DNA from 2 places in the Brevibacillus sp. HB1.4B genome. Region 2 is predicted to be linked to the other one. Evidence: riboswitches for the same ligand, from Rfam matches in the RefSeq annotation. Region 2 holds a riboswitch; the other holds the start of a gene.

Region 1 (16,274 bases), on a different contig from region 2:
AGCAAATCGACGCGCTCTTCTACGCTGAACAATGAGTTTTTCTTCGAATTGATTAAGACGGCAACAATGACCTTATCAAAAACGTTGGCACCCCGCGCAATAATGTCGAGATGCCCATAAGTAACAGGGTCGAAGCTTCCTGAACATACGGCGATTGCCATAGCGGGTAATCCTCCCTTAGTGCTCTTTTGCACCTTGATTGAAAGTTAGGCTTGTGGCTCCAAATCGTAATAATACACGGTAACGGCCGTATCCCCATACTTAGCCGCTCGGTCCTTCACACAATGACCAATCGCATCTGGAAAGGAGTCTGCGATATCATGCTCAGTCACGATCCACGCTCCATCCGCTAACATTCCCAGCTCCTGCAACATCTCAATTTCTTCGACAATTTTCTGCTGGGCGTATGGCGGGTCTAAAAAGACGAGATCAAATTTTTGATTGCGCGTACTCAGTGTGCGAATGGCGCGGTCCGCATCCATCCGATATAGTTCTGCATAATCGTCCAGCCTGCAAGTGCTGACGTTTTGTTTTACTACAGCAAATGCTTTTTGATCTCGCTCCACAAAAACAGCTCGATCCGCTCCCCTACTCAATGCCTCGATTCCGAGACCACCTGTTCCTGCGTATAGGTCCAATGCCCATCCGCCATCGAAATACGGACCAATCATATTAAAAATCGATTCTTTGACTTTATCGGTTGTCGGTCTCGTTCCTTTCCCCGGAACTGCTGCCAACCGTCTTCCTCTGTGTTCTCCAGCGATGACTCGCATACTCATTTCACCTGTCTGCTTTCCTATGTATGTTGTATGACGCGATTTTCTAAGACTGAGAATGATATCATACTATCACAACTGCATACACCCGTAAAATTAGCAACTGGAAAAATTTATGTACAAGAAAGGTATACAACCCCATTCGATTGGAAAAGATGTTGAATAGCGACGCAACGGTGTCGCTGACAACCGCGGAGAAGACTTACGTTTCCCCATAAGCTCTTCCTCCGGTTTCTCCTCTCCCATAATTGAAAGGCTGTTCACTTTGGCGCACGACGTGTCTGATAGGAGCATTTCGTGCCATCGCTCCCTTCATCGGGAGGAGTTGAACGGCTGCCCCTCGTCATTTGGCGATGGGGTATTTTTTTGTGTGCAGCGCATACTACATGTACCTGTAACACCCCCTACATGTAGATTGCCTGAAAGGAGTGAGTCGTTCATGGCAGAAAAACGACCGTCTGCACAAAAGTTGAAGGCGTCCAAAGCCCAATCCATTGCGGACCGTACTGGCAAAGATGTCGAGCTGGCGCGAGACATGCAATCGCGTGCAGATCAATCGGACATCGTCAAGCATGGGCAGTAGCTATACAAGAAGTCAGCCGTATCAAATCGGCTGGCTTTTTACTTTTCCACCTTCAATTCCCTCGGCACTTCTTCTATGCGGTTACAGATACTATTCAAAAATAGCTGTGAAGGAGGTATCCGCATGCATACGGTGTGGAAGGGCTCGATCAGCTTCGGCCTTGTCAATATACCTGTCCGCATGTTTACTGCAACCGAAGAGCGCGATATTCGCTTTCGCCAACTGCATAAAGAGTGCAATACCCCGATCAAGTACACGAAAATGTGCCCGCACTGCCAGCGCGAGGTCGATACGAGCGAAATCGTCCGTGGCTTCGAATATGAAAAAGGACATTTTGTCATGATTGACGATGAGGATCTGGAAGCCATTACGCCAGAAACACGCCGAGCCATTGAAATACTCGACTTCGTAGACTTGTCGGAGATCGATCCCGTTTATTTTCATAAAAGCTATTTCCTATCCCCACAAGACACTGGTGAAAAAGCATACGCCCTGTTGCGCTCCGCCATGGAACAGACAGGCAAGATCGGCGTTGCACAGGTGACGATGCGCAATCGGCAAAGCCTGGCCGTTATCCGACTGTATGAGCATTGCATCATGCTGGAGACGATCTTCTATCCAGATGAAGTACGTCCCGTCAGTCAAGTGCCTGCCTTGCCAGAAGCCACCGTTCCATTGGCCGAAAACGAACTAAAGATGGCAACTGAGCTCATTAGCAATATGACGATCCCTTTTGATCCGGCAAAATATACGGATGAATATCGATCTGACCTACAAAAACTGATTGAGAAAAAACTGGAGGGTCAGGAGATCGCTACTGCACCTACCGTTGCAAGAACCAATGTAATTGATCTCATGCAGGCCCTAAAAGAAAGCTTGGAGTCTACAGCTGGTCAAGCCGCAATACCCATCAAAATCGAGCCTGAACCGACTCCGTCAAAGCCTGCGCGAAAACGCACCACCGCTGCCTCCTCGTCCGAAAAAGAGCAAGCATCGAAAAAGGAGACCGCAACCAGTCAAAAAAAGAAAACGACTACTTCTACAACCAAAACACTGCGCAAAAAGAAGGCAACCCCTGTTTAATCTGCACATAAAAAACCTGCCCACTCTGGACAGGTTTTTTTGTATTCACATATAGACATCTAGCTTGGCGCCATCTTCCTGCATGGTTCAATATGGATATGAACAGCGTTAATGCGGTGAATCTTGCGCATCTGTTCTTCAATTTTCTCGGTGATGGTGTGGCTCTCCACCACATTCAGACCTGGATCTACATGGATGACAACATCAACCAGCACGCTGCTTCCGTGGTAGCGGGCTTTGATGTCACTGATATCCTTAACTCCCGAAATCGAGGAAATGGTAGCCCGCAGGTCCGCAAGCTCGCTCTCGTCAAAGCCATCTGTCAAACGGTGAGTTGCTTCCCTGAAAATGTCCCAAGCAGTTTTCAAGATGATGAGACCAACAACAAAAGCAGCTAAAGGATCGAGCCAGTGCAATTGAAATTGTGCGCCAGCTACCCCGATAAACGTCCCGATACTGACGAATGCGTCTGAACGGTTGTCAGCTGCCGCTGCATTTAGTGCTTGGCTGTTTGTTTTGATGGCGAGCTTTTTATTGTAGCGATAAACGCCAAGCATTATGACTGCAGTCGCAAGTGCTGTCCACCCTGCCAACAGGTTAGGAGCCGTATGATGTGGGTCCAACAAGGATGGTACGGCATTCGTAACGACTTGAACTCCGACAAATAGCATAATAAATGATGCGACAAGTGCTGAAATCGTCTCCGCCCGAAAATGACCATACGGGTGATCTTTATCAGGTGGTTTCCTTGCAATTCGCAGCCCGATCAAAACAGCAATCGATGCGACGACATCCGTTGAGTTGTTAAGACCGTCGGCCATTAAAGCTTCTGACGCAGTGACATACGCAACTCCTATTTTTAATACAGAGCAAAATATGTAGGCGAAAATACTCACCCACGCTCCACGTTCTCCTTGTTTTAGATCCGAATAGACATCCATACCTCATCACCTCAAAATACTTCTCCAGCCTGCTTCGACAACGCGGAAAATCAAAGCGCTGGAAGCAGTTGCTTTTTTTCGAACTTCATCGTAACAGATAGGATTCATGTGGGTCTACAGAAACAGTTTTAGTCCGATTCATGAGAATAGGGGGGAGGAAAATGTGTTGCACACCCGCAATTTTTTCGTTGGAAAATTTTCCTTGAAATTAAATGGACTTCCCGTTATCCTATTCTTGCAATCCAAAATACAAAAAAGCACGGGAGCTTGGAAATCACCAGGCTGAGAGGATGGTACTGTGCCATCGACCGTTGAACCTGAACTGGGTAATGCCAGCGGAGGAATGTCATATACGACACGAAAAGATGCGTGTATCTTTTTAGGATACCCGTTTCTTCTCTACTCTCGCGTTGGCGTCGCATATTGTTTTATGCGGCGCTTTTTCGCGGGCAGTTTCTTTCGCCTCCCTAAACGGTTCTCGCTTTCGTGCAACCAAATCAAGGAGGTTTTTCTTATGTCATTGGTGTCTTCTTTTCCAGGCAGTCGCAAAGTATACGAAACAGGTAGTCGTGCGGACATCCGCGTCCCGATGCGCGAGATTTCCCTTCATCCTACCGAAGGATTGTCTGGCTCCACACCCAATCCCCCTCTTCGCGTGTACGATACGAGTGGCGAGTACACCGCAACGGGTTACGTTCCTGACATTCAAGTAGGACTGCCCTCCATCCGCCACGAGTGGATCGATGAGCGAAATGATGCGGAAACGTATGTCGGTCGCGAACCACAACTAGTCGACGACGGCATCCGAAACGAAGCAAAGGCAGCCACCCTCCCCACTTTCCCTCGAGAGGGCTACAAACCAAAACGGGCAAAGTCAGGAAAAAATGTTACCCAGCTTCATTATGCCCGAAAAAATATCATCACACCGGAAATGGAATACGTTGCCATTCGCGAGGGAGTCTCCCCTGAATTTGTACGGGCAGAAATCGCCGCTGGACGTGCGATCCTCCCTTCTAACGTCAATCATCCTGAAAGCGAGCCGATGATCATTGGCCGTAACTTTCATGTCAAAATCAATGCCAACATCGGAACGTCAGCTGTCAGCTCTTCGATGGAAGAAGAAGTCGAAAAAATGATTTGGTCGGTCCGTTGGGGTGCGGACACCATCATGGACCTCTCGACGGGAAAACATATACACACCACGCGGGAGTGGATTATCCGCAATAGTCCTGTTCCAGTCGGTACTGTCCCGATTTATCAAGCACTTGAAAAAGTAAATGGGAAAGCCGAGGATTTGACATGGGAGGTTTACCGAGACACCTTGATAGAGCAAGCAGAACAAGGCGTCGATTACTTCACGATCCATGCTGGTGTTCTATTGCGCTACATTCCTATGACAGCTAACCGTGTTACAGGTATCGTCTCTCGCGGTGGATCGATTTTAGCCGCATGGTGCCTGGCCCATCATGAAGAAAACTTTTTGTATACGCATTTTGCTGAAATTTGCGAAATTCTGAAGGCCTATGACATTTGTGTATCGCTCGGAGATGGACTACGTCCTGGCTCCATCGCGGATGCGAATGACGAGGCCCAGTTCGCGGAGCTTGAAACATTGGGAGAACTCACAAAAATTGCGTGGGAACACGACGTACAAGTCATGATTGAAGGTCCTGGTCACGTCCCCATGCATCTCATTCGCGAAAATATGGATAAACAGTTATCCATTTGCCATGAGGCTCCTTTTTACACACTTGGGCCACTCACGACCGACATCGCTCCCGGCTATGATCACATTACTTCAGCGATTGGCGCCGCCATGATTGGATGGTTCGGAACAGCGATGCTCTGCTACGTAACGCCCAAGGAGCACCTCGGCCTACCCAATAAAGAGGATGTACGCAACGGTTTAATCGCATACAAAATCGCAGCGCATGCCGCTGATCTCGCAAAAGGACATCCGCGGGCAAAACTGCGAGACGACGCCTTATCCAAAGCTCGCTTTGATTTTCGCTGGAACGATCAATTCAATTTGTCTCTGGACCCAGAGCGCGCCCGCGAATATCACGATGAAACGTTACCAGCAGAAGCCGCCAAATCCGCCCATTTTTGTTCCATGTGCGGGCCTAAATTTTGCAGCATGAAAATATCGCACGACATTCGTCACATCGCCAATGAACAAGGGGCTGCCCAAGATCCCGCCATTCTTTCCGGGATGCAGGAAAAATCGCGTGAGTTCCGCGAACAGGGAAGCCGCTTGTACCAGTCGTAATGAAGGGGGATGCCTATGGAGGAAGCCAGTCGTTTACGCGAAAAGATCATTCGACTAGAGGCTGAGCTAGAGCAATCCAAACAGCAATTGCGGCTGATTCAACAGGACTGCAGCCACGTCTATATCGAGAGTCCACTTACGCGAACATGCTCCAAGTGCCTACAAACCGAAAGCCTCTATTATTAATAGAAAAAGGTCGAAATCCCTTTTGGAGGATCTCGACCTTTTTTCTTGCTTATTTCGTCATTCCAACTTGCAACGGAAGTCCTTCTTTATAATAGAGAGTAGGCGATAGCAGAATGAAGAAAATATGGATATGCAGAAAGCCTTGCTTCTTCAAAATGCCGTGTATGGCACTAGCAATCGCATCATGTTGCTTTTGTTCACGGGGAAACATCATGATCTCTACAGACAAAGGACTATTCGTCAATTGCTCTACCTGAAGCAGCTCCAATTTCACCTTTTCCTGAGCTACCTCAGCAATTTTAGAAAACTCTTCTATAAGAATCTGAGAAATGGGCTCTATGTCTTGCTTCGCAAAGCCTTTAAACCGAAGAAACGGCAAGTCAATTCCTTCTTTCGTAAATGAGTTCGCACAGTCATTATAAACAAGTCGCTAATTGTATATCAATGAAAAAAGGATTAAAGAAAGTGAACAACAAACATTCCCAACCCGAGTTAGACACAAAAAGGGCCATATCAGAGAACAGCTCCCTTCCCATGAGGTGTGGTGGACGTACCACGGAAGGAGGAAGCAGTTCAACCAGATACAGCCCAATCCGCTAACCCATCAGTTACTTTATATAAGTAGTATAGCTTGAATTCAATACTTAATCAATAAAAAAGTTTCGTAAAATTCTCACAAGAATGCATCCGCAATCACCACTCGTATAGATCATGCCCATCCGTGAAACTGTATTAGAAAACTGGGCAAGTCCCAACTAAACATAGAGGTGGCAGCTATGGAACTAACTCCGCTTTTTCCTTTTGAGCCTACCAGCACGGAAGCTATACCTATCGGACCACAATGGATAGGCCAAGTGAAATGGGATGGCGTTCGCATTCTTACCTACTACGATGGACACGAAGTCAAACTGTTCAACCGAAAATTAAATGAACGGACTTTCCATTATCCAGAAGTGACCGATATTCGCTCGTATTGTCGTGCCGATTCTGTGATTTTGGATGGCGAAATAATCGCTCTCGGCCCAGACGGAAAGCCTTCCTTTTACGAGGTCATGAGGAGAGACGGGCTCCGCCGTTTAGAGAAAGTCTCCCAGATACAAAAGCTTGTCCCTGTCACATACATGGTCTTCGATGTACTGTACTGGAATCATGAATGGGTAACTTCCTCCCCCCTATCAGAGCGACAACAAATACTGGGCAAAATCATCACTCCTACTCCTCATGTGCAGCTAGTTGAAAATTTTGCTGATGGAGACGCTCTTTACCGTGTCATTGAAGCGCAAGGCATGGAAGGAATCATTCTGAAGGATACGTCCAGCAGCTACTTGATCAACGGGAAAGATCAACGCTGGAGAAAGAAAAAGTACTACCGAGATCTCATTGCTGTCGTAGGCGGCGTTACGCTTCGGAATCATATTGTCAATTCGTTGCTTCTGGGCCTATTCGATCAACACGGTTCTCTTTGGTACATCGGTCATGCAGGTACTGGAAAATTGACGCAAACGGACTGGCGTGCTTTAACGGAGAGAATACAGCCTCTTGTCCAACAAAAGATGACTTTTGTTAACAAGCCACCACGCGCAGCCAATACCTTATGGATAATGCCGGAAATCACCGTCAAAATCAAATTTGCGGAGTGGAAGGAAGGGCATTCCTTGCGACAGCCAAGTATACAAGGCGTCGTGGATGTCCCGCCTCACCAGTGTGTTTTGGAGTAAGGAACCACGTGGCTTTCGATCTCATTGTCGAAACGAACCGGCCTGTTTTGCCCTCCCCAGCCTTTGCTTGCCATGATTAAGAGCCTGCATTTCCCCGTAGCTCGTCAACAGAGCTATCAGTAAGAGGGCAATGTACACAATCGCTGTCGTGACCCCTCCTACCGCTGATTTATCTTTTAAAAAGTCCCCAATCAAAATCACGATCACGCAACCACTTAAACAGACTGTCGTGATCCACACCATCGACCGGTAAAATCGATAAAGCTTCGTTCCTTCGGGAATGAGGCTTTGCACTCTTCCTTTGTTCTTTCCCTTTACGTGAATGAGCAAAAAGATCGCCAACGGCAATTGAAAGACGAGAACGATAAACGGCAAGCTATAACTAATAAATTGATCGATATGCGCTACATTTGGAAACCCGAATATGGACGATACAACGATAAACCATCCACACGGAGCGTTGAATGTATTGTAATGCCGTTGTCCCCCAAATGATCCAACCCCCACTAAAAATGCCAAGTAAGCGACAATGACTTTGATTGTGAAAGCGGGGAACCACACGCTAAAGAGGATCATTTCGACCCTGTCTAGGAAATCTGTCACGTGGATTTGCTGGACGAGAATATAGATAGGGAAATTCAGTCGACTGGCGATAATGAAGCCCATCACCCCAAGCAAGACGAGCAACATAATCGTCGTCCCAAAGCCAACAATGATGACCCCGTGCTTCATCGCAGCATAAAATAGTCGCGGCTCTACAATGGCATGTAAGAATGCCCCAATGAGAAAAATATCACCATATACACCCACTGGTAAAAAGTTGCTGACCACGATCCGATCCAAATTACTGGTCAAGATTGGTTCCAAACGCTCTACGTTGTATTCATTAACCAGCAGGAAATATAGCGAAATGCACATGATGAAATAAATGGGAAAATAAAACTCATTTACCCGTGCCGCCACCTCAAGACTCGTTTTGCCATAGTACATCATTAACAGGACGAAGACGAGTAAGATGATCTCCAATGGCGTGGTTGGCAATAACGAGATATGTAAAAAATCAGCTGCCCCTTTAATATCGATCGCCAGGATGATCCAAATATAAAACAAAATGAGGAGATTGATAGCTCCACCAATCCACTTCCCGCCAATGATAAACAAGATTTCAAAGATATTTTTCCCGGGGTATGCTTCAACCAGCCCACTCAAAACGTAGGCGATAAAAAGCGCATAAAAGATGGGTAAAATTTGAGAGAACCAAGCATCCATCCTTGCTACCTGAACGACAGACCGTAAGAAACTGATCATCATTCCTGTCATCAAGACACTGCCGACCAGCCAGGAAATTTGTCGATGATTGACAACTTGCTTGTGAATCATACTTGGGCCTCCTTATACGAACTGATCCACCCACCACTTCACATGAGGAGATAGAAAGTTCATCAAATTACTCGTGGGTAACACTTGATAATACTGGAATTGTAAAGCAATCAGACAAAGAATGGTTAAAACGTAGAAAATAGCGATGACTCGCTGCTGTCTCCCGTCCATTCCTTTTCGCTTCAAGATGAATTCTCCAAAGGAAAGTAACAGCATGAAGACAAAAAAGACCAGAAATATTCTATTCATGATCATCTTCACCTTGGGTTATATTTTTCGTTGTCTGTCCGAAATTGGCCATGTGCACTTTCGATCGGATTTCATATGTGATTTTCGGAAGCTCCTTATTCCACCTGTTCCGATATCGGTTTCGCCACTCTTGCGGATAGTTCCTTGACAATGCGATTCCCAACCCAATAAAGTCTGATTGTTTCTGTTGGATTGTTTTCATCATATGATTCACACCGTTATTGATTTGCTCGACGAGCTTCGCTTGCAGCATATTAATATTTTTCTCTTCCTCGAGATCGAGGTTTGACAGATTCTCCACAACAACAGCAGAAGCGTAGAGGTCAATTTTGAAATGGATGTGGCCTTTCTTGATCACAGGCTGGATATTCGCCCTTCCTTTCGAAAGAGTTATCGTAAGCCGTTCGTGCTTGTTAAGGGACACTACAACAGAAAACGGTGTAAAATCGCGTTGGAACAATCGCAAGCCGAGCAGTTCTTTGGGCTTCGCGATCGCTACGAGCTTGTCCTGTCGAAATATGCCTACCCCCGTCGCCTCTATTTCTTTTGACTTTCCTTTCGGATGAGAATCCACTGCTGCCAGAACGGGTAAAATGGCATCAACCCCTGGTGTACCGAGCATTTGGGCCACATCCTTCAATGTTACTGTAATGCCGCCCATCTTGACCAACTCACGCATCGCTTCTCCCGAAAAACGTTCAAATTGCGGCTGTGCGGTTAATAATTCGATTCCTTTGCCTTTTGTCATGACAATGTAAGCTGTTAGTCTGTTTTCTGGAAAGCGCGACACAATATCCAGCACTTCCGACATTCCGTCCTTTGCCAGTTCTTCGCCTATGACGATCATCCGGTGATGGGAGTAGTAAATTTCTCTAGACATTCTGGCTTGGATCAAACCATTCGCTTCCCGAATTGTCCTGCCTACGGCGGAATCAACGTAATAGCTCTTATCACCACTCGTCCCACCACCGCCTCCGGACTGGGCACCTAGGCTACTGACCAGGGGGACCTGAATGGATAACCGATACCTGCCGTCTGGTTCCTTATCCATCGCCATTGCAATGACGATGGCCATATCATTTACTTCACGGCGATCCCAACATCCAGATACTAGGAACATGCAGAGCGACACCACCAATATGCGGGTCACAGCCTTCACGATTGTCCCTCCTCGTTTGGATGACGGTTGCCTGTCACCCCTGATTGCCCTCCTCTTTGCTGAATAGAATTAGCATAACCATCGTTCATACGCCTTGCATTTTGAACGCCCAAAAAGCTTGGGCGTTTTTCCATCATCGACCATGGAGCCCTCATCAGTACGTCTTTGAGATCACCGATCGACATCGGGCCTAGCGGCGATAAATAAGGGACACCAAAAGAACGCAGGTTGGCCATATGACCAAGGATGAGCAATAACGCTACTAGCATTCCATAGATGCCGAGGATCGAAGCCGCAATCATGATCGGAAAACGCAGCATTCGCAATGAAATCGATGCATTAAAATGCGGGATCGTAAACGAGGCAATCCCCGTTAGCGATACGACGATAACCATGGGAGCAGAAACAATCCCTGCCTGCACCGCTGCCTGACCAACGACCAGCGCACCTAAAATACTGACGGCTTGCCCGACCGTTTTCGGAAGACGAATCCCCGCTTCTCGCAAGGCTTCAAAAGAAATTTCCATGATAAAAGCCTCCACAATAGCAGGAAAAGGAATGGACTCGCGCGCAGCCGCAATACTTAAAAGGAGGGTGGTCGGTAGCATCTGTTGATGATAAGTCGTAATGGCCACATATAAAGCAGGGGTAATGAGCGAAATGATGAGAAATACATATCGCAGCAGTCGAACAAGGGTAGCCATTTGAAATCGCTCGTAATAATCCTCGCTGGCCTGCATCATCATCCAAAACGTAACAGGCACTATCAAAACCATCGGTGTCCCATCCACAAATATCGCGACACGCCCCTCTAGCAATGCCGCAGCAACCGTGTCTGGGCGCTCTGAATACATAACCTGAGGGAAAGGCGAGTACATGTTATCCTGGATCATCTCTTCGATATATCCGCTTTCCAGCACAGCATCCATATTGATCTTGCTGATTCGACCAGTGACCTCCTGTACGATCTCTGGATCAGCAATCCCATCAAGAAAGGCAACCACCAGATTGGTGTTCGTCTCACGTCCAACTACCAAGGACTTCATTTTCAATCGAGGTGTTCGCAATTTGCGCCGCAGCATTGATGTGTTCGTGCGAATATTTTCGATAAAGCCTTCACGTGGCCCCCGTACGACAGCTTCTCCTTCTGGTTCGTTAACGGAGCGTTTTTCTGCTCCACGAATGCCCAGCGTGAGTGCTTCTGTGTTGCCCTCAACAAGAATGCCTGTATCACCTGAAAGCACAGCTTGTAGCAGCTTTTTATAATCGTCTACTCTTCCCATCTGGGAAACGGGCAAAAGTGACTCTTCTATCACTTTTATATCTTGATCGCCGTCTTCAAGCACCATTAACGATTTCAGCGCAGAATTGACCTCTTTGGTATCAATCAGCCCATCTACGAAGACAGCAATCGCACGGACACTGTTTTTTTGACGGAATTCTCGTATGACAAAATCGGAGCAATCAGAGAACATTTTTTTCATCAGATCTATGTTCTCTCCCAATTGAGGCGAAATCGGTATACCCTCCAACTCAATCAAGCTGCAGGCATTCATTGTCTCAATCAGTTCTTTCATTTTATCTTTCTTCTTGAATTTCATTTCATCACCAACCCAACCACTGGAAAGCTACCCGTATTATGGTTGATTGGCAGGAAATATATGCAAAGAGGTATTCCTTTTACATAGAGAAACTCGGATGGGAGATAGTAGGAACACCTATCCCTTTTAAAAAGAAGGTGAAGACATCATTGCGTCCTGCAACAAAAGAGTACGAGCTGACGATCGACAATCACACATTGTCCATTACAAATCCTGACAAGCCTCTATGGCCACAAGCCAAGGTAACCAAGTTAGATTACTTGCGCTATTTGCTGATTGTCTCAGCCCCACTCCTACGGTATAGCAAGGATCGGCTCTTAACCGTCATTCGCTACCCTCACGGAGTTGGCGACAAGCACTTCTATCAAAAAAACGCCCCTGACTATGCGCCTGACTGGATCCAAACGCACACGTGGGAAAATGTTCATTACGTACTGTGCAATGACCGGGCGACACTCGTGTGGATGGCAAATCAAGCAGCATTGGAGTGGCACGTCTCCTTTCACCTCGCCACGGATGAGACTCCGACAGAGCTCGTATTTGACCTCGATCCTTCAACAGATGATTTTGCCGTTGTGATAGAGTCTGCCCTCTTGTTGAAACAGCTGCTCGATGAATTACAGCTGCCTTCCTGGGTCAAAACATCTGGTTCCAGCGGCTTGCAAGTATACGTTCCGATTGAACTTCGCTATACGTTTGAACAGACGCGCCAGGTCGGACATTTCATCGCATCCTATCTAGTCAGCAAGCATCCATCACTAGTAACCATCGAGCGCTTGGTGAAGAATCGGGGAGATAAGCTGTACATTGACTATTTGCAACATTGGCGAGGAAAAACGTTGCCAGCCCCTTATTCAACTCGTGCAAAAGAACAGGCAACCGTATCAACACCACTCCTGTGGGAGGAGGTTCCCCATTCTCATCCCACAGACTTCACCGTTTATACGGTACCCAAACGGCTGGAAACATTCGGAGATTTATTCTCATCCGTATCTACTCCGACGAAACGAGCCTCCCTTGATGCCATCCTCGGCTTTTTGCAGTCCCAGTAAGCCATTAGTTGGAATCCAGCAGCCCATTTGTGCTATACTTGGCACAGATGTTTTGAGGCAAGGAGGCACATTCATGATCGATCCGATCGCAATTGCAATCGGCCCCTTAAAGATTCACTGGTATGGCATTATTATGGGGCTGGCGTTTTTCTTGGGTACTTATCTCGCTCGCTACAATTCCAAACGTTCTGGCATTGATCCTGATCACGTCTTGAACATGGTGGTTCTGATCATTCCAGCAGCCATCGTTTGTGCAAGATTGTATTATGTTACGTTTGAATGGGAGCAGTACAAAGACAATCCACTGGACATCTTCGCAGTTTGGCAAGGCGGCTTGGCTATTCACGGTGGATTAATCGGTGGTGTTCTGGCAGGAAGCTGGTATATTCGAAAACATAATCTGCCGTTCCTACGTTTGGCTGACATTTTTATGCCAAGTGTTATCTTGGGTCAAGCCATCGGACGTTGGGGTAACTTTATCAACCAGGAAGCCCATGGTGGTCCCGTCTCTGCTGAGTTTATGGAAAAGTTCCCTGCATTCATCCGTGAACAAATGTTTATCGGCGGACAATATTACCATCCTACGTTTTTGTATGAATCGATCTGGAACCTTTTCGTTTTCGCCGTTCTCATGTTCATGCTGTACCGATTCAAAAAATTCGATGGGCAGGTCTTGTTCAGCTACATGATCCTGTATTCACTCGGTCGCTTTTACATTGAGGGAATGCGTACAGACAGTCTGTTAATAGCAGATACTCTGCGTGTCGCTCAATTAGTCAGTCTGTGCTTAATTGCTGCCGGTGTCATCTTGATGCTCGTGTTTGCACGCAAAAGCAAGCAGACAGGACATTCCCAAAACTCGATTGAATAGTGTCAACATGCCATATCCATTACCACTCAGGTCAGTCCGACTGGGTGGTTTTTTCTTTACCTTGTCTGAATTGTCGCAATGCAGGCAATAACTAGGAGAAAGAATGAAAAAAGGAGGGGAATCAGATGGATGATGGCATTTTGGAAGAGTATCTCGATCGCTACGTACGTATTCATTTTGCTCCTGATATGATCGGTCAAGGATTATCTGCATTCGCAGAAGGCAAATTGTATGATTACAGCCAAAATGGGATATTAATTGAAGAACGGGATGGCTCGCTTGACTATATCCCATTCTCTGCGGTACGCCTCGTGCAAATTAAACCCAAGCCCGGTTTATGGGAGCGTTTAACTGGATCAAGTTAATGAAAAAGACACCTTCCCGCGTACTCTACTACACGGAAAGGTGTCTGTTGTCTGTTGTATAAGGATGTAGCTCTACAGGAATACGTCAAATACGACGTAGCATGCAGCAGCCAAAAGTCCTGTAATCGGAAGGGTAATGACCCAAGTGACCAAGATTCGGCCAGCCAAGCCCCATTTTACTGCGTTCAGCTTTTGCGATGCCCCAACCCCCAAGATGGCGGATGTGATCACGTGCGTTGTGCTCACCGGCAGTTTCAAAGCTGTAAAGATCGTGATAATCAAGGCAGAAGACAAGTCTGCTGAGAAACCAGAAACTGGCTTGATTTTCATAATCTTACCACCCAAGGTCTTGATGATACGCCATCCACCAAAGGCTGTACCTAAAGCCATTGCAACAGCAGCTGATAGTTTTACCCACAGTGGAATGACGAATTCGCCCGGTGCTTGAATCAAGAATCCACCTGAAATCAGAGCAAGGGTGATTACGCCCATTGTTTTTTGCGCATCGTTGGCTCCATGGCTGAAGGCCTGCCAAGCTGCTGACACTACTTGCATCGAACGGAAACCTCGATTGGTTTTGTGGTACGCTGAGTTACGAACAAACCAAGAAACAAGCTTGATCACGACAAAACCAACAGCAAACGCAACAAGCGGGGATACGATCAACGCTTGGATAATGCTAATGAAGCCTGACCAGTTAATGGCACCACTTCCTGCGGCACCAAAAGCAGCACCTGCAACGCCTCCGATAATCGCGTGCGAGGACGAGCTAGGAATTCCGAACCACCAGGTGATTAGGTTCCACAAAATCGCAGATGTCAACGCGGCCAAAACGACGACCAATCCATTTTCCAGCTTGAATGGATCGGTAATGCCTCCCCCGATTGTCTTCGCTACACCCGTATACGAGAGTGCCCCAAGCAAGTTACACACGGATGCAATAATAATCGCGGTTTTCGGACTTAATGCACGCGTCGAAACAGAAGTCGCAATCGCGTTCGCCGTATCATGAAAACCATTGATAAAGTCAAAAGCTAGCGCCATGATGACGACGAGTACGAGAATAATCACCTCTGGCGAAAGATCAGGCATTCTTTAACACGATCCCTTCTACCAGGTTGGAGACGTCCTCAGCGAAGTCAGCACAGTCTTCGAGTTTATCATAAATCTCTTTGAGTTTGATCGCTTCCATTGGGTTGGTATCAGGAGAATTCAACAAATCAGATACCATTTTACGGTAGTTGGAGTCAGATTCATGCTCCAAGTCTTTGATTTCCCCAGCGATTTGTGTAACAACTTTATGATCCAGCTTGCGCAGTGTGCGAATCAGCTCGATCAGCTTAGCCGAGCATTTCACCAAAATATTGGCTTGTGCCAATACACGTGGATCTGGTTGAGTCACTTGGTACAGATACATACGATCAGCGACACCGTCAATGTAGTCGATCATCGAGTCCATCGTATGAGCGAGCTGGTGAATGTCTTCACGCTCAAGCGGAGTGATAAAAGTAGAGTTCAACTCGTTCATGATACGACGAACGATTTCGTCTCCTTCTTTCTCGACAGCCTTGATTGCCTTAACCTTTGTTTCTAGATCTTGATAGTTTCCTATCATTTCATAGAAAAGATGAGTTCCTTTGTGCACAGTGGCAATCTGCTGCTCGAACAGATCAAAGAAGATATACTTGTTTGATTTCAACATACGGGACTTCTTCACTCCTTTGAATAAATGACACCTAACAGATTATATCGAAAGTTATTGTTTCCGTAAATTTAAAATCAAGGTCAAATGTGTATATTTTTCTTTAAGGAATTATTAAGTTTTTGTAAATGCTCTTTACAATCAAAAAAACACCCGTGTCAAGTGAGCTGACGAGTGTTAGTTTTGCCAATATTTATCTTTTCATTCGAAGCGACCATCATGCAGTCTTTCCTTTTTTTCGCTTCATACATAAGCATATCTGCTTTTTTCGCTAACTCTTCCGCTGTTGAAGCATGGTGAGGATACGAGGCTACTCCGATACTGACCGTGACACCTGAA
Region 2 (16,274 bases):
AAGCCATACCGGACCAATTGCCCCGCGCCTATTCTCTGGCAGAAGTGGCGCAGTTTTCGCGGAATTACTTACAGGACTATCCTGTTTTTGTATGGGAGAATGAGATGGGGCTGGTCGTCGTGGGCTACCCGAAGGATAGTCTCGCCAAGTACCAGTTTCATTTCCCGATCAGTTGGATAAGTGATTTGCCGTATCGATTACTGGCTTTGCTTTTCGGAAATATACTACTTGCCGCTCTTCTCTCGCTTTTCATCGGCTCTCGACTCATTCGGGCAATCCGCCCACTGATTAGCGGGATTCACGCTCTGTCAGAAGATCAGCATACACATGTCGAGGCAAAAGGAATGTTCAGCGGGATTGCCAAAAGCATCAATCATGCATCGTCGCTTCTGCAAGAAAAGAACGCTTTGCTAAAAGCAAGAGACGAAGCACGCTCGAACTGGATCGCTGGAATCTCCCACGATATACGCACGCCATTATCGATGGTGCTCGGGTATGCCAGTGAATTGGAAGAGAGCAACGCAGTGCCTTACGAACAGCAGCAAAAAGCAAGCATTATTCGAAAGCAAGGGGAAAAACTCCGGTCTTTGGTCAGCGACTTGAATCTCGTTTCCATGCTGGAATACGAAATGCAGCCCATACATACCAAACCGATTCGGCTATCGACACTTGCGCGGCAAATTGTCACTGACTTTTTGAACAATGATTTGGCAGAGAGCTTTACCATCGAGCTGGATGTCACGACTGAGCAATGCTTCGTGATGGGCGATGAAAAACTTCTTGGACGCGCCATCACGAATCTGGTTCAAAACAGCATCGTGCATAACCCATCAGGCTGTCACATCCACGTGCAAACAACCCTGTCAGCCAATCAGCGCAATGCTCTCCTGATTATCACTGACAACGGAAAAGGCATCGAGCCATGCATGCTGCCTGACTTGGTGGAATTGCCTTATTCATCAAAAAGAAAATCTCCCTCACACAATGGTCATGGTCTCGGTTTGCCCATGGTTGCGCGTATTGCTGCCGCTCATCATGGACGCCTGCTGTTATCAAGCGATACAGGAAAAGGGATGATAGCAGAACTTTGTTTCCCCCTCTCCTCTTGATCGAAAAAGCACCTCCTCTGTCTCGCCAATGAAGAGTAGACTCTCAAAAGCGTGCAAAGGGGGTGCTTTTTGACTGATTACTTCGCGAGATCGCGCATGATCTCTTCTGCTTTCACGTCAGCCGTAATCAACTTCTCTTTTTTCATCCAATCAATCAGTGTTTGCCATGATTCCACCGTCTGGTATCCAAAAGGCTTTTCTCCCGCATCCATTAACGGAATCAGGATATCCAAGCTTTTGGTCTCAATGTCTTGTTCCAGCGGGAAATCGGCAGCCTGTTTGGTAAACAACAGATCGAGTGCCTTTTCCTTATTATGTTTCACATAGTCCTGGCCCTTGCCAATCGCACGCAGGAATCCTTCCACAGCTTTCTGCTTTTTGCCCAAAGTATCATCACTTGTCGCTAATACGAGCTCATAGTAGTCCGGTACACCAAACTCAAAAGGCTTGAACACATTGACTGGAACGCCGTGTTTCTCCAAAATCGGTTGCTCATGGTTGATATAGCCACCTACTACAGCATCGACCTTTTTGGCTGTCAACGCTGGAACGATGTCAAATCCGATATCCGTGAAGGTCAGTCCGGAATCATCGCCACCATTATGCTTCACGACTTGACGTACGATCGATTCATCGAGTGGAAGTGATGGATAACCGATATTTTTTCCAGCCAGCTTTTGCGGCGTATCGATTCCACTGTCCTGGCGCGTCATGATGACGTTTAACGGATGACGAACGAGTGCACCTATAGATACGACAGGTACTCCTTCTGCACGAGCTTGGATGAGCTGTGGTTGATAGCTGATTGCCAAATCCACTTTACCCGCCGCCGCCATCTTCAACGGATCATTGCTGTCTGAAGGCATTTGCATGGTCACCTTGAGGTTCTCGTCTTTGAAATAGCCTTGCTCCTCTGCGACGTATAAGAAGGAATGTACAGCATTCGGATACCAATCGAGCGCAATCGTCAGCTCTGTCGGCTCCGCTCCTTTATTAGCAGGGGCTTGCGTCTGACCAGCATCCGAGCTCGCCTGATTGCCGCAAGCGGCAAGACCTGTTGCCAATGTGAGTGCCATGAATGCTTTCGTCCATTTGTTGAAAGGTTTCATTGTTGTTCTCCTTTAGTTTTCATATGCGGGGAAAAATGACGTTCGATTCGTCCAACCAGCCAAAACAGCAGCATGCCGAGAATCGAGAGCAACAGGACCGAGGCAAACAACGCGGGAGCCTGAAAATTGCCGGATGCCCGTCTGCCAAAATACCCGAGACCCTCGCTCGCCCCAAGCCATTCTCCGATCGTCGCCCCAGCCACACTGTAGGTAGCTGCCACTTTGAGACCACTGAAGAAATGGGGTAAACTCGACGGGAGTTGCAGCTTGGTGAAAATTTGTCCGTTTGTTGCCCCCATCGTTTTTAACAACTGGAGCATTTCCTTGTCCGTCGAGCGAAGTCCATCATACGTGTTGACGACGATCGGAAAGAAAGTAAACAGAATCGTAACAGCGATTTTTCCAGATAAATCATACCCGAACCACAAAATAAATACGGGTGATAATGCAATAATGGGGATCGTTTGGGAGATGACGATATACGGATAGACCAAGCGCTCGACAATCCGACTGCGAATCATCGCGAAGGCAAGAGAGATTCCAAACACAATCGAGATCGATAGTCCTAGTAACACTTCCTGTAACGTCGCCCAAAGATGGACACCTACTAGAGAGGCACGTAAATCCCACAAAGACACAACGACAGCGCTAGGCGGCGGTAAAATGAATGGCGGCACTCCGAAGAAGCGACATACCGCTTCCCATACCAGGAGAAAAATGGCGATGGAGATGCCAAACCAGATGCCTCTCCCCATCATGCTTCTCTCCTCAACGGCTTCGTTGCTGCTTGGCGCTCCTGTCGCAGCAGTTCCCAAATTTGTTCACGCAATGCCAAAAATCCGGCTTGATTGCGACTACTTGCCGTCCGAGGTCTGCTTACCGGAACGGTTAATTCGATCGGCTTGGTGATCGGACTACCCGAAAGCACGATAATACGATCTGCAAGTAAAATGGCTTCGTCGATGTCATGTGTAATCATCAGCATCGTACTGCCTGTTTCCTGCCACTTTTCCATCAGCCACTCTTGCATGTCCATTCTCGTAATTCCATCCAATGCACTAAACGGCTCATCCAACAGCATCATCTCTGCACCAGAAAACAACGCCCGCAAAAAGGAAACCCGCTGACGCATCCCACCAGAAAGCTGGGCTGGATAGCTGTCAGCCCAATCCTGGAGCCCGTACCTTGGCAATTGCTGTCTGACGCGCTCATGCGCTTCTTTTTTCTTCATACCTTTGATTTCTAGCGGCAAAGCTGCATTTTCGACAATCGTACGCCATGGCATGAGCTGATCGCGTTGGGGCATATAGCCGACCTGCCCCAAACGATTTGCAACTGCTACACTGCCTAGTCTGATTTCACCTTGCCCCGGCTCAAGAAGACCTGCGATGAGCTGAAATAAGGTGCTTTTCCCGATCCCGCTCGGACCGATCAAGCTGACGAACTCTCCTTTTTCCACACGCAGATCAAAATGATCAAGAATCTGCTTGTCGCCATACGAAAAGCTGACATCGGCGAAAGCTAGTTGTTCTCCCACGGCCACATTTCCTCTCTGTAGGACATGTCCCAGAACATGTACTCCATTTTGGAGGTATTGACAAAATACTCTTCCAGTTTGGCCAGCTCTTGCTCGCTCTTTCCTTCCGCCAATTGGTTCATGATATCCATCAGCCAGATCGCCAGCTGCCCAAACTCATCGGAGCTGTACATGCGTACCCATTCCCCGTACAGTTCGTGTTCCAACGCCCCTTCTACTTGTGCCAAGCGCTTGCCGATTTCCCAATAGCTCCATGTGCATGGGAGTAGTGCACTCACCAATTCTGCCAACGACCCTTGATGAGCGACACGCAGCATGTAGCTGGTGTATCCCAGCATGACAAACGAAGGCTCTGTCGCTTCCAGCTCCGCGCGAGAGATGCCAAATCGCTCAGCATACTGACGATGCAGCTCCATCTCTGTGTTCAGCGTCGATTCTTGCAAAGCAGCGAATCTGGAGCTTGTTTCCAGATCGTACGCCTTCACACTCGCAATCGCGAACATTTTCGCATAATCAATCAGATAGATGTAGTCTTGTTTCATGTAATATTTGAATGCACTAACGGGCAGGCTGCCATCTCCAAGTCCGGTGACGAAAGGATGTTGATGAACACGCTCCCAGATCGGGGCTACACTTTTTCTCAAACGATCAGTAAAGGTTGTCATGCGATACTCACTCCTTCGCTTCCTTTGGGGTATTGCACCAGGTGGCAATAAATCGGGCCATAATCTGGGCAAAATGAACAAGCTGGTCAGGATCAATGGATTCATCTACGGCATGTGCATACGTGAGCTCACCGGGCCCGAATAGTACAGCCGGAATGCCTGCATGCGCAAACCAGCCTGCATCCGTCACCGTAGGCGACATATTAACGACAGGCGCTTGATGCATGTGACTTTCATAGGCGGATTGCAGCATTGCCAACCCCGGATGTTCCGTATCCAACTCCAGTGAAGGGAAAATTTCACCGCGCTCCTCAATCATCGAACGTCCTCCCCACCGGAATGTTGGAGGATTGTCTCTCAACCAAAGATCAGCTGCTGCTGCACGCCCGACATGATCCTCGATCTCTCGGATGATCTCTTCGTAGGATTCATTCGGATAAAAATGAACAGTAATCCATAGTGCGCAACGGTCTGCGATGAACGCTGCGTGACGACCACCCTCGATGACTGCGGGATTGATCGTATTGCTGCCTGGTAGAAAGCCGGGGTAGGACTTCATGACAGCCCAATCCCGTTCCAGCTCCTGTAGTGCGCTGATCACCTTCGTCATTTTTTCAATGGCAGAAGCTCCCCGTACGCGTCCGCCTGCATGAATGGTCTGTGCGCGCATTCCGTCATGCAGCGTCGTCGGACTCTCAATCGTGATCCAGCCTGTGATGACCCCGCCCTGTCCTTGCATTTGGAGATTGCTCGTATCCACTACAACGGCGTAGTCAGCTTGATAGCCTCGCTCGATGGCGACCAATGTCCCCGCTTCACCCGCTTCTTCTCCGATGACGGATTGAAAGAGCAGATCTCCTTGGAGCTCCATTCCGTGTTCGCGCAGCATTTGGATCGCAAACAAGCTCGCTGCCAGTCCACCTTTCATATCCGCAACACCACGGCCGTACAGGCGCCCATCCTTGCCATGTGTCAGAGTAAACGGTGGATAGGTCCACCCCGTGTCATCTCCGACTTCAGCCACATCGATATGCCCGTTGACAATCAAACTGTTTGCCTGACTAGAGGCACTCCCTGATAACCGGCCGACGATATTGTCGTCTCCTGGATATACCGTCCAGCGTTCGACCTCGAATCCCATCGCTTGCAATCTGTTGGCGATTACTCCTTGTGCGGCATCGCTGTTTCGCGCGGGAGGACTCACAGTCGGATGAGAAACGAGCTCTGCCAGTAATGCGAACAGCTCTTCTTTGCGGCTGGCAATCGATTCTACCGCTTCTGTCAGTCGATCCACGCTACTCAATCATCCCTTCAGTCGGGCTGCTTGCGGACGCGTAGCGCTTTTTCGCGATACGGCCTGCCAGGAAGCCTTTGCGACCTGCTTCCACCCCGAGCTTCATCGCTTCTGCCATCAAGACAGGATTGTCAGCGAGTGCGACTGCTGTATTCAACAAGACACCGTCAGCACCTAGTTCCATCGCTTTCGCGCAGTCTGCTGGCGAGCCAATTCCTGCATCGACGATAATCGGTACCTTAGCATCCTCGATGATAAAGCGGAGGTTGTTTTCATTGACAATCCCTTGTCCGGAACCAATTGGTGACGCACCTGGCATAACCGCATGTACGCCGACTTCTTGTAAACGTCTAGCAAGAATCGGGTCGTCATTGGTGTAGGTCAGTACGATAAAGCCTTCTTCCACCAAGATTTTCGAAGCCTCGAACGTACCAATCGGGTCAGGGAGAAGGGTTTTCGGGTCTCCAATGACTTCTACCTTGATCATGTCACACAATCCTGATGCTTTAGCCAAACGAGCAATGCGCACTGCTTCTTCAGCTGTATAGGCACCTGCTGTATTAGGTAGCAAGGTGAATTTTTTCAAATCGAGCTGTTCCAAAAAGTTTGGTTCTTGCGGATTTTCCAAATTCAAGCGACGAATCGCAAATGTCAAAATCTCTGCTTCCGACACCTCTACCGCTTTCCCTTGTGTATCCAAATCAGCGAATTTACCTGTCCCGAGAAGCAAACGGGAGCGAAACTCGTAAGGTCCAATTTTCAATGTATCCATCATAATGATCATCCTCCTCCGACAAAATGAACGATTTCTATGCGATCTCCGTCTGCAATCGGTGTTTGTTCGTACGTGGAGCGATCAATAATTTCACCATTTCGTTCTACGACGACAATCTTCTCTTGCAGGGAATAAGAAGCAAGCAAGGCTCGCACTGTCGTGATCTCTTCCGCCAACTCTACTTTTTTCCCATTCAGCTGAACAATCATTGATTACCTCCTTCTACTGGAAAAAAACGGCTTCCCCCGCCTGCCTGAGTCGATTCAGACAAACAGAAGAAGCCGTATACCCATCCCATCTCCCCAGACGAATGGCATAAAAAAACCATCCGCCTCGGATGGTTGAGTGAGATCTGATCATGCATGCACGCAAACAAGCATAGTTCTGCTCGGATGCGACACCGTGATACTGATTCCAAATACCTCTTCCTCCGCTGGCATGACCCAGGTCAGGTTCAACGGTCAGTAACACACTCGTTACAATCTCAGCCAACGTTGCTTGGCCCCCGTTTGGTAGTAAAGCTATGCAATTGTCGTACATTCGAGTACTACAGTACCACTCTATTTCGTGTTTGTAAAGGCTTCCTTGTGCATCTTTTCCAGCTCAATGAGACAACGCTCTGCCCAAGCTGCCATTTTCGAAAGCTTTTCCATTTCTCTCTCCATCGCCTGACGCACAGATTCCTTGTAGTCCGGAATCGCGCCATTATAGCGAATGACCCCTTGGACAGGCGTCATGAATTTTTCCATGTAAGAGAGTGCTGGACGCTGGTGAAACAGCGGCACATCTACTTCGTAGGAAGAATGCAAATCGCCTTGCGTCGGGTATTTAGTAACGGCCAACACTTTTACCAGCAGCTTCGAATCGTGGATTTCCAATACTTCTGCAATATATTCTCCAGTTCGCTGCGCCACGCGAACGATATCTCCCGGATTCCAGTTCATCGCGGTTTCCTCCTTTTATTCAATCAAATGTATTTACATTAGTGAGGCTTCCAGCAGTTTGCGAGCATGCAGCAATACTTCTTCCGCATCCACTACTGACTGACCACCACCCTGTGCCATGGCAGGATTTCCTCCGCCTTTTCCTTCAATGACCGGCAAGGTTTCTTTCAACACTTGATTGATGGCTACGTTGACTTCTTGCCCACGAGCAAACACGATTTGCATTTTGTCTTCGGTAGTAGCAGCTAAAAGGCAAATCGCATCTGGCGCCAGAGCAGTAGCCAGCTGTGCGAACTGCTGAAGCTGTTGAATGGTTTTGTCCGTGAAGGTATGCATAATGAGGCGAGAATGACCGAGTTGGCTAGCAGCAGATAGTTGTTGATTGACTTCCACTTCTAACAGCTGCTTATCCACTTCTGCCAATTTTGCCTTCAAGGTGTCACGTTCTGCAAGGAGGCGTTCCGTCTGTGCGATCAGTTCACCTTCATTGGTAGCGAGCAGCTTCGCCGTATCACGAACGACAGCTTGCTTTTGGTTGTAGTCCCGCAAAGCTCGCCAGCCACAGATGAATTCCAGACGAATGTTTCCGCGATGTCGCTCCCAGCCCAAGATCTTGATCATCCCGACTTCGCCCGTACGTGCAGGATGTGTTCCTCCACATGGGTTGTAATCAAACTCAGGAATCATCACGACACGAATGTTTTCAGTAACGGTCGGCTGTTTTTTCAAGGGCAGCGTTGCCAACTCCTCGTCATCAACGAACCGCGCTATGATGGGGTGGTTTTCCAGAACAATCTGATTCGCTCGCTTCTCTACCTTCTCCCATACATCTGTTGTCAACTCATCTAGTCGTACATCAATGGTGACACGTTCTTTGCCCAAGTGAAAGGCAACAGTCTCCGCTTGCACGACTTCCAGGAAGGAAGCAGATAAAATGTGTTGTCCAGCATGCTGTTGCATATGATCGAAGCGACGGTCCCAATCGATGTGACCCGTTACTTCCGCTATGCTTTCAGATAAGGGAGCTTCCAGTCTATGGCGAATTTCGCCTTCTACCTCTTCCACATCTACCACACGAATCTCTTCCAATACGCCCAGATCGGAAGGCTGTCCACCTCCAGTAGGGTAAAAAGCCGTTTGATTTAGTACTACGTAAGGTGTCCCATCTTGCTCGACACCAGCCCTCGTCACCTGGGCCGAAAACGTTCTTGTATAGGCATCCTGATAATAGAGTCTGTCGTCCATCGTTACTCCTCGCTGCATGGAACCATGGTTCCAGCCTGATTCTCCCACTTGGGGGCAAAACAAAAAAACGTATGTATAAAACTTAGCCAAACAAGTGATCCATTTGTTTTTCGCGCTCTTGGCGCTCCTCTGGGCTTGCCAGGTCATACTTTTTCAATAAATGAAACAGTTCATTTAGACGCTCTTGGCTGAGTTCGCCATTCAACTGATTCTTGAATTGACTCACACGCAACTCCGACAGATATGGAGTTTGTTCTGCCAGTTTTTTGTGTACGTCCTCATGGCTGTGATCCAATTTGCATTCTCCCATGATTTCTCCCCTTTTCCTTACTGTCATCTTCATCATACCATGATTTTTCATTCGAAAAAAAGGCGTACAACCCGCGATGGAATGTACGCCAGATGACTATGCGCGCTTACGAACGCGAAAGTTCTCCTCGATCAACAGCCAATTTTGCGGAAATGGCAAACCGAGTTTCCAGTAGCTGACGCCTCTCAAACCAAGTTGTTTAACTAGATTGAACTTAGCTTGGATCGACCGCGCATCCTCAAACCACACCTGATGTTGCTTGCCTTGATCATCGGTGTACGTAAAAAACGGAGCCTGTGCGCGATAGTCATACCGGATCACTGCATTATGCTGCGCAGCCAAAGCAATTGCGGCTTGTGGACTTAGAGCTTTCGCTGTCGTTCCTCGCTCGTACGGTAAGGTCCAGTCGTATCCGTACAGATTTTGGCCCATCAAAATTTTCTCGGCTGGTATTTCGGTAATAGCGTACTGCAAAACACGCCGCACCGGTCCGATCGGAGAAACCGCCATGGGAGGACCACCACTATAGCCCCATTCATACGTCATGATCACGACAAAATCGGCAAGCGCTCCTATCGCTTTGTAATCATGGGCGGAATACCATTTGCCAGCTTGCTCGGCACTCGTCTTCGGTGCGAGCGCAACAGACATCATCAATCCTGCTGCATGTATACGATCCCTTGCTTTTCGCAAGAAGTTCGCGTACGCTTCAGCACCGGTTGTGGGCAATGCTTCTAGATCAAAATGGATATCCCCCATTCCCAGCTCACGGGCGGTCGCGAGAATATTATCCAACAATTTGTTCTGGAGCTCTTGATCGTTCAGGATGAGTGCGCCCAATTCCGTACTGAACTGACCTTTTTCCAAATTCGTCACGACCATCATAAGTAGTACTTGGTTTTCTTTTGCGATCGCCGGAAAATTGTTCAGCGTTGGTCGATCGAGGGTGCCATCCCGTTTGATACGAAAGCTGAACGGTGCCAAATACGTCAGATGAGGAGCAGCCGTCCGAACATCCGCTTCCATCGCTGGTGGGACAGTGCGGCGCGGTTCCACATATGCATTGAAATCAGCCGCTCGTCTAGGGCGAGGCGGGATATAAAGTTTTTGCCCGACTTGTAGCGGTTTATAGGGAGAAATCCCATTGACGCGAGCAAGCTCTGCTGCGCTGATCTGGTAACGCTGACCGATGGTATACAACGTATCTCCTTGTTTGACCCAATAGTAGCTTCCTACAATCGGGATCACCATCGCCTGTCCGGTTGCCAGCTTATTGGGATCTGGCAATTCATTCGCCTTGGTGATCGCTTCTGCCGTCGTGCCGTACGTCTCGGCGATGCTCGCTAAGGTTTGTCCTTCTTCCACCACGTGGATTTGCATACGCCTCCTCCTTCGCATTTCTTCTCTCTCTGTCATATTCATGGCGAAGGAAATAGGTGTATGTCTAGGCCAGAGGTTTCAGTACATCGTATAAAAATCCAACGGACTGGATGGCATAATGGCGTTCCAACAATTCATTTCTGTGAAAAATAAGCAAGGCGGGAACGCTGGTCACTTGCCATTGTTCTGCCAATGCAGGCGCCGTATTAATGTTGATCTGATACAGAGGAACGGTAGGTAATGTTTCTTGCATGATGCCGAGCATACGTGCTGCGAGCTTGCAGGTCCCACACATCGGTGTATAGACAAAAAGAGCGACCGACTCCTTTTCTTGCAGGTATTGGATCAGTTCTGTTGAGGTTAGTTCTTGCAAGTCGTATCTCTCCTTTCTGCACATTGGACATGATACAGGATCTAAACAACCTTTTTCTCTTTCGCAAACCAAAAACGACAGTAACCAACCATAAGGTAGCACTGTCCATTTGGTACTCTTATACAATTATGGAACAAAGCCAACCACTACTCTACGCCTCATTACTTGATTGTAGTTGGGGCGGCATTTACACATGCTACATCTTGGCTATATTTTGTATTTTTATAAAAATCATCGATATTTATTAATGGAAGCCAATATAATGGGTTATCTTTCAATATCCCCTCTAAAGCTAGTATAATACCAGAACTCCCTGTTTGAAAGTCATCAGATAAACGATAACAAAACTGCCCTGGAAATAAAATATGATTTTCCTTAGGAATTAAAAATAGACGTAACAATTCAATTACACAATCTTTTTTGTTTGTATACGCAGAATCACTTTTTCCTAGGAGCGGCGGTATTATCAAAAAGCTTCCAGCGCCATCGTAAAGCCCCCCGCTTATGCTACATCTAACACGATATAAATTCGTAATTAAGCTCAATTCTCTTTCGTAACGTTTTTTATCACTAACATGATTTAGGTATACGATTGCTATTCCTATGCCTAACGATCCCCCTGAAAGGTAAGGTAATAAGCGATTGGAGTCATCAATCGTTTGCAATGTGCTTTTGTCTTCTTTGGTTTTTTCTAAATCTTTATCAATGCATTCGATAGATTTCAAGTAATAATTTTCCTTTTTGGTGACTGCATACAAAGCCGAGTAAAACAACGAGACTCCAGACCAACCATCCATTATACCGATTGGAATCCCGGCCCAATCCTGAACTTTTAACTCTTTCTTCTCGCTCATAAAAGTATCAATGATACTCGCTACAAATATTGCTTTGTCCAGAACACGTTCATCTTTTTCTTCTAAATAAAGACTAACGAACCCAAGACCTATACCTGACAATCCTGACCTTAAAGATAGATCAGACGAATTAAGATTCATGTTTGCAAAGATGTTCATTGCTTCTTTTTTATAACCGATTTCATACAATGTTGTCCCTATGCCTGCTTTACCTGTTAATAATCCACCTTGTTCAATAGAATCGATGTTTTTCATTAATTCATTTTCAATCCAATGGTTTATTTTCTCACTCACAGTACCAGATCTAAAAAATGCTAGCGCAGCTCCAGTGCCTCCATTTTGTACATTGTATTTCCCAGCTTTGCTTTCATATTGCCTGATATCCCCATGAATTAATTTTTCGCTAGGAACAAAATTTTTCTCAATACCATTTCTGAGACCTTCAATAATGGAGGAAATATCCTTTTTCATCACATTTTTATTTATGGCATGCGACCTACTCTCTTCTCCTATAAATGATAAATGCTGATTACATTTTTCCCTTATCATTTTTACAAATAGTAGAAAATCCTCTCCATAAACCTTTTCAATCCATTGATCTTGATAATCATACATATCAGAATCAATATCCTCGATTGGTCCAATTGGCAATAAGCAATGTCGTAGGATTTTCTTTATTGCATACCAATCCCGCTCTCCGTTATTTTTATTACGTGGATGAGAGAATCCGTATGTTTGCAGTGTAGGCTTTCCTTCCAAATCCTTAGGTCGTGCTGTTTCAAAGTCAATCAGAGTCACGTTTAAATCTTCGGATATGATAATATTTACTGGTTGTAAATCTCCCATTCCTACACCATTTTTATGCATTTCTTCGACAATAGACACCAATTTAGTAAGAATATTATGTATTTTGTCCTTATAGACTTTGACATCACCATTATTAATAAAAGGGTAGTTCGCTACAATCCAGGAATCTAAGTCCATTCCATCCACATACTCTTCCACAAGAAAACTATGTTTCCAATATGTAAAGTAATCTAGTATATTTACAATTCCATCTACTTTCGATAGCTTTGATAAAGCATCAAGTTCGATTTTTTGTCTTTCTAATGCATCAACTTTTTGACCATCCAATCCTGATTTTGGCCTTGCTTCTTTAATAATGACTTTCTTTTTATCTTTCTTCCTTTCTGTTACATAGATTCCTCCACCATTCGTAAAGCGAAGTGCAGTTTGAAATTCGTATTCTTCAAATTTATTATTTTCTACTTCAGCCTCAATAGATGTGGTATTTAAAGTATCTAAATACTGATCAAATTCTTTAACAAAAGAAGGTACTTGATAGTAAGGAACTCTTTCGTCTACAAGCAATTCACCATTCTCATCTTTTATGCACAGTTCGCCTTGTTCGTTGAATATCATTGCAAATCCACCATACCTATAGTAAACATTGCTGTTTTTCCAACACTTGTCACTCAGAATGTAGGGACCACTCTCAAAAGAATGAAGGGTGGTATATAGTAGATCTAATAAATGTAAAAAATCATCATCACTAGGAGGATAGATCGTAATAAACTTTCCCGAACTTGCTCTATTTGCGATCTTTGAGTTTGAAGTGAAATAATCCCATTCGCTTGCAAGATGTTTGAAATAGACTTTACGTTCAACCAATATATGACTGACCTTCTGTAAAATCTGTTCTGCATTATCAAGTGTTGCACTAATATGGATTTTCCAACCTTGAGCTTGCAAGGATCGTTCTTTAAACTTGTACATTTTCCATACAGAATTTTCTTCCCTGCTAACTACACAATCATCTGATAAATTTGTCACATTAAATTCTCTCTCAGTAACGATTGATTTGTTAGGAGTGAAATATTTCGAGTTTTCATTTAAATAATCATAATAAACCATGTCTGCCTTCATGATATACTCTCCTCTCATAAATGATTTATGAACCTCTCCCAATAATTTGTAAGCTACATCTTATGTATTCGTCTCAATCAAAAGGACCTAGTTGAAGTTACCCTTCAACTAGGTCTTCTCTGAAGAAGCACTTAACAACCATTACCCCCATGGCCAAGGGCAAATGTTACTATACAACGACCACCTAGCAGCTGCTTCACTTGCCTCGTTTTGAGGAAGTTTTTGTAAATTCAGTACTTGATTCATTATCATTCACCTCCTTCCAAAATTTAGATGAAATGTCGTGCCTATTATTTTTCAAAGCTATAAAGCTTGTACTATATTAATACTCCGGTCTTCATCGCGAACTAAAATTCTAACCACCTTTAAATCGAATCTATATTACATATTTTAACAATAAGTGATATTATTGTCAAATGAATTCGGAATCTGCGATAGATTCAGAAAATTTCTCAAATAGCTGATGGTACCTATATAAGGGCTTTCCAGCGCCACTTGCCCCACAATAGCTGTCACTCGGTTACAGAAGATTCTTGGAGAGTCACCGCTACTGAGTTTTTTATCTTTTATTTGGGGAAGAGAAGACCTACGAAGAAAAAAAGTAGACTACAAGCAATAGTTGCTGTAGTCTACTTTCTCTTTCAGATTCAACGCTTAACGCGCAATCGTAGTATGAGCCAACTCCTCCGTCACGGTACAGACGGCACTCGAATCCCAGCTACCCTTGCCTTGTGCTTTTGCTGCCTCATACATTTGCGCAACCGTACCACCAACGAGAACAGGCACTTGTTGTTCACGTGCGGTTTGCGCATAGAGCTGCAAATCTTTGTGCATATGATCCAATGAAAAGACCGTATTTTCATACGTACCGTACAAGATGTTAGGCCCAAAAACGGAGAGCACACGATTGTGGGCAGAACCTTTGTCCATGACGGCTGCCAGCTTGTGTGGATCGACACCTGCTTTTACACCGACACTGAACGCCTCGCCCAATGCTGCTGTGATGACGGCAACGACAGAGTTGTGGCAAAGCTTCGCCACTTGTGCAGAGCCAGATTCCCCCAGATAAAAAATTTCCTTTCCAATTGCCCTGAGATAGTCCATGATTTCTGGAAGCTTTGTCTCATCTCCGCCGACCATAATGGTCAACGTTCCGGCCACAGAACCCGCAGGTCCTCCACTCACCGGACAATCGTAGTAGTAGATCCCTTTTTCTACGCCGTGCTGATTCAGACGTTTTGCTGTAGTAGGATCAATCGTACTTGTATCAAATACGAAACTGCCCTCCCCTAATGATAAGAAAAGTCCGTCCGCACCCAGCATAACTTCCTCAACAATCGCAGGACCTGGAAGCGAAGTGAAAACGACACGTGCTACGCTACCCACTGCCTGTGGAGACTCGACGACTATCGCTCCTTTTTCCTTTGCCCAGGCTTTTGCTGCTGGACTTGGATCATAGGCATACACGTGGTAGCCTTTTTGCAACAGATTGCAGACCATCCCTTTACCCATTGCACCGATGCCGATTACACCAATCGCTTCCATCTTCGCTCCTCCTGCTTTTCCTATACTTATTCTTATGGCCGAATATAAACCGTTTTGGTCTCGACGTAAAAATCGAGCGCTGACTCCCCTTGCTCTCTCGGACCCAATCCAGATATCTTTTTGCCACCAAACGGAAACTGTGATTCAAAATGAGTCGACGGCATATTAACATGCGTGACACCTGACTGAATGCCTTTGACAAATTGGAAAGCTTTTTGTAAATCGTTCGTAAAAATCGTGGAGGACAAGCCAAATTCAACCTGGTTAGCCACTTGCATGGCATGTTCGAAAGAATCCACATCGATCACGGCGATCATAGGGCCAAAAATTTCTTCGTTGGCAATCGTCATCTCCTGCGTAATACCGGTAAATACCGTCGGCGCGACGAAGTAGCCCTGGGCGAGATCACCTTCTACAAGGCGCTTACCGCCGCATTCCAGTACGCCACCTTCTTCGATCCCCTTTTGTACATAATGAAGATACAAATTGAGCTGATGCTCGTCCACTACTGGCCCGTTATGATTGTCTGGATCGAAACCATTCCCGATTTTCAAGCCCTTCGCTCGCTCAATCAGTTTTGCTTTTACTTGTTCGGCTACTTCGGGAACAACCAATACGCGACTGGTCCCTGTACAACGTTGGCCATTATCGAAGAATCCACTCAGTACGATAGAATCGATAGCGAGGTCAATATCAGCGTCCGCGAGAATGATCGCCGGATTTTTCCCACCCATCTCTGCCTGAATCTTGCCTCCTCTGGCTCCAACTGCTCTCCCTAAGGCAAGTCCCACTTCCGAAGAACCCGTAAATGAAATCCCTTTGACCAGTGGATGATTCGCTAATTCATCACCGATGACCGCACCCGGTCCTGTTACCAAATTCACGACACCACTCGGAACGCCGCTTTTAATCAGGAGCTCCATCAGCTTTACGCTAATCAAGGAGGTGTTGCTCGCCGGCTTGAACACAACTGTATTGCCTGCGAGGATGGCTGGGACGATCTTCCACAAGCCAATCCCCAGCGGAAAATTCCATGGCGCAATAATCGCGAAAACCCCGATTGGCTCTCGCACCGTGTAACCAATTACCTGTTCATCAAAGGAAGGCACCGTTTGACCTGTCAAGCGAGTAGCTTCCCCAGTCAACTGCTTCATGGAGGTGATAGTCTTGGCGACCTCGCCTCTCGCTTCCCGCAATGTTTTTCCGAC

What was found. A riboswitch is a leader RNA that binds a small molecule or an ion and turns the genes downstream of it on or off. The one in region 2 is predicted to bind thiamine pyrophosphate.
Region 1: it holds a riboswitch for thiamine pyrophosphate, as region 2 does, so the genes downstream of both, thiC (phosphomethylpyrimidine synthase ThiC) here and thiS (sulfur carrier protein ThiS) in region 2, are expected to answer to the same signal.

The regions. Positions count from the first base shown of each region.
Region 1 is NZ_JABSUT010000002.1:256,496-272,769, forward strand. Features, by position in the region: gene coaD (pantetheine-phosphate adenylyltransferase) at 1-161, opposite strand, end outside; gene rsmD (16S rRNA (guanine(966)-N(2))-methyltransferase RsmD) at 207-773, opposite strand; gene HP398_RS05660 (hypothetical protein) at 1,216-1,359, shown strand; gene ku (non-homologous end joining protein Ku) at 1,483-2,442, shown strand; gene HP398_RS05670 (cation diffusion facilitator family transporter) at 2,502-3,383, opposite strand; TPP riboswitch at 3,633-3,745, shown strand; gene thiC (phosphomethylpyrimidine synthase ThiC) at 3,898-5,652, shown strand; gene HP398_RS05680 (hypothetical protein) at 5,668-5,838, shown strand; gene HP398_RS05685 (DUF1904 family protein) at 5,888-6,217, opposite strand; gene HP398_RS05690 (ATP-dependent DNA ligase) at 6,615-7,556, shown strand; gene HP398_RS05695 (GerAB/ArcD/ProY family transporter) at 7,578-8,936, opposite strand; gene HP398_RS05700 (hypothetical protein) at 8,949-9,185, opposite strand; gene HP398_RS05705 (Ger(x)C family spore germination protein) at 9,178-10,344, opposite strand; gene HP398_RS05710 (spore germination protein) at 10,341-11,945, opposite strand; gene ligD (non-homologous end-joining DNA ligase) at 12,095-12,997, shown strand; gene lgt (prolipoprotein diacylglyceryl transferase) at 13,071-13,868, shown strand; gene HP398_RS05725 (hypothetical protein) at 13,994-14,233, shown strand; gene HP398_RS05730 (inorganic phosphate transporter) at 14,306-15,325, opposite strand; gene HP398_RS05735 (DUF47 domain-containing protein) at 15,318-15,935, opposite strand; gene HP398_RS05740 (GGDEF domain-containing protein) at 16,094-16,274, opposite strand, start outside.
Region 2 is NZ_JABSUT010000009.1:17,452-33,725, forward strand. Features, by position in the region: gene HP398_RS20795 (sensor histidine kinase) at 1-1,109, shown strand, start outside; gene HP398_RS20800 (ABC transporter substrate-binding protein) at 1,187-2,218, opposite strand; gene HP398_RS20805 (ABC transporter permease) at 2,215-2,973, opposite strand; gene HP398_RS20810 (ABC transporter ATP-binding protein) at 2,973-3,755, opposite strand; gene tenA (thiaminase II) at 3,740-4,420, opposite strand; gene HP398_RS20820 (acetylornithine deacetylase) at 4,428-5,723, opposite strand; gene HP398_RS20825 (thiazole synthase) at 5,716-6,489, opposite strand; gene thiS (sulfur carrier protein ThiS) at 6,495-6,698, opposite strand; TPP riboswitch at 6,898-7,008, opposite strand; gene kapB (kinase-associated lipoprotein KapB) at 7,050-7,433, opposite strand; gene HP398_RS20840 (alanyl-tRNA editing protein) at 7,467-8,678, opposite strand; gene HP398_RS20845 (hypothetical protein) at 8,761-8,988, opposite strand; gene HP398_RS20850 (glycoside hydrolase family 18 protein) at 9,085-10,368, opposite strand; gene HP398_RS20855 (thioredoxin family protein) at 10,433-10,741, opposite strand; gene lanKC (class III lanthionine synthetase LanKC) at 10,903-13,521, opposite strand; gene HP398_RS31405 (class III lanthipeptide) at 13,663-13,773, opposite strand; gene HP398_RS20865 (NAD(P)-dependent oxidoreductase) at 14,176-15,066, opposite strand; gene HP398_RS20870 (aldehyde dehydrogenase family protein) at 15,099-16,274, opposite strand, start outside.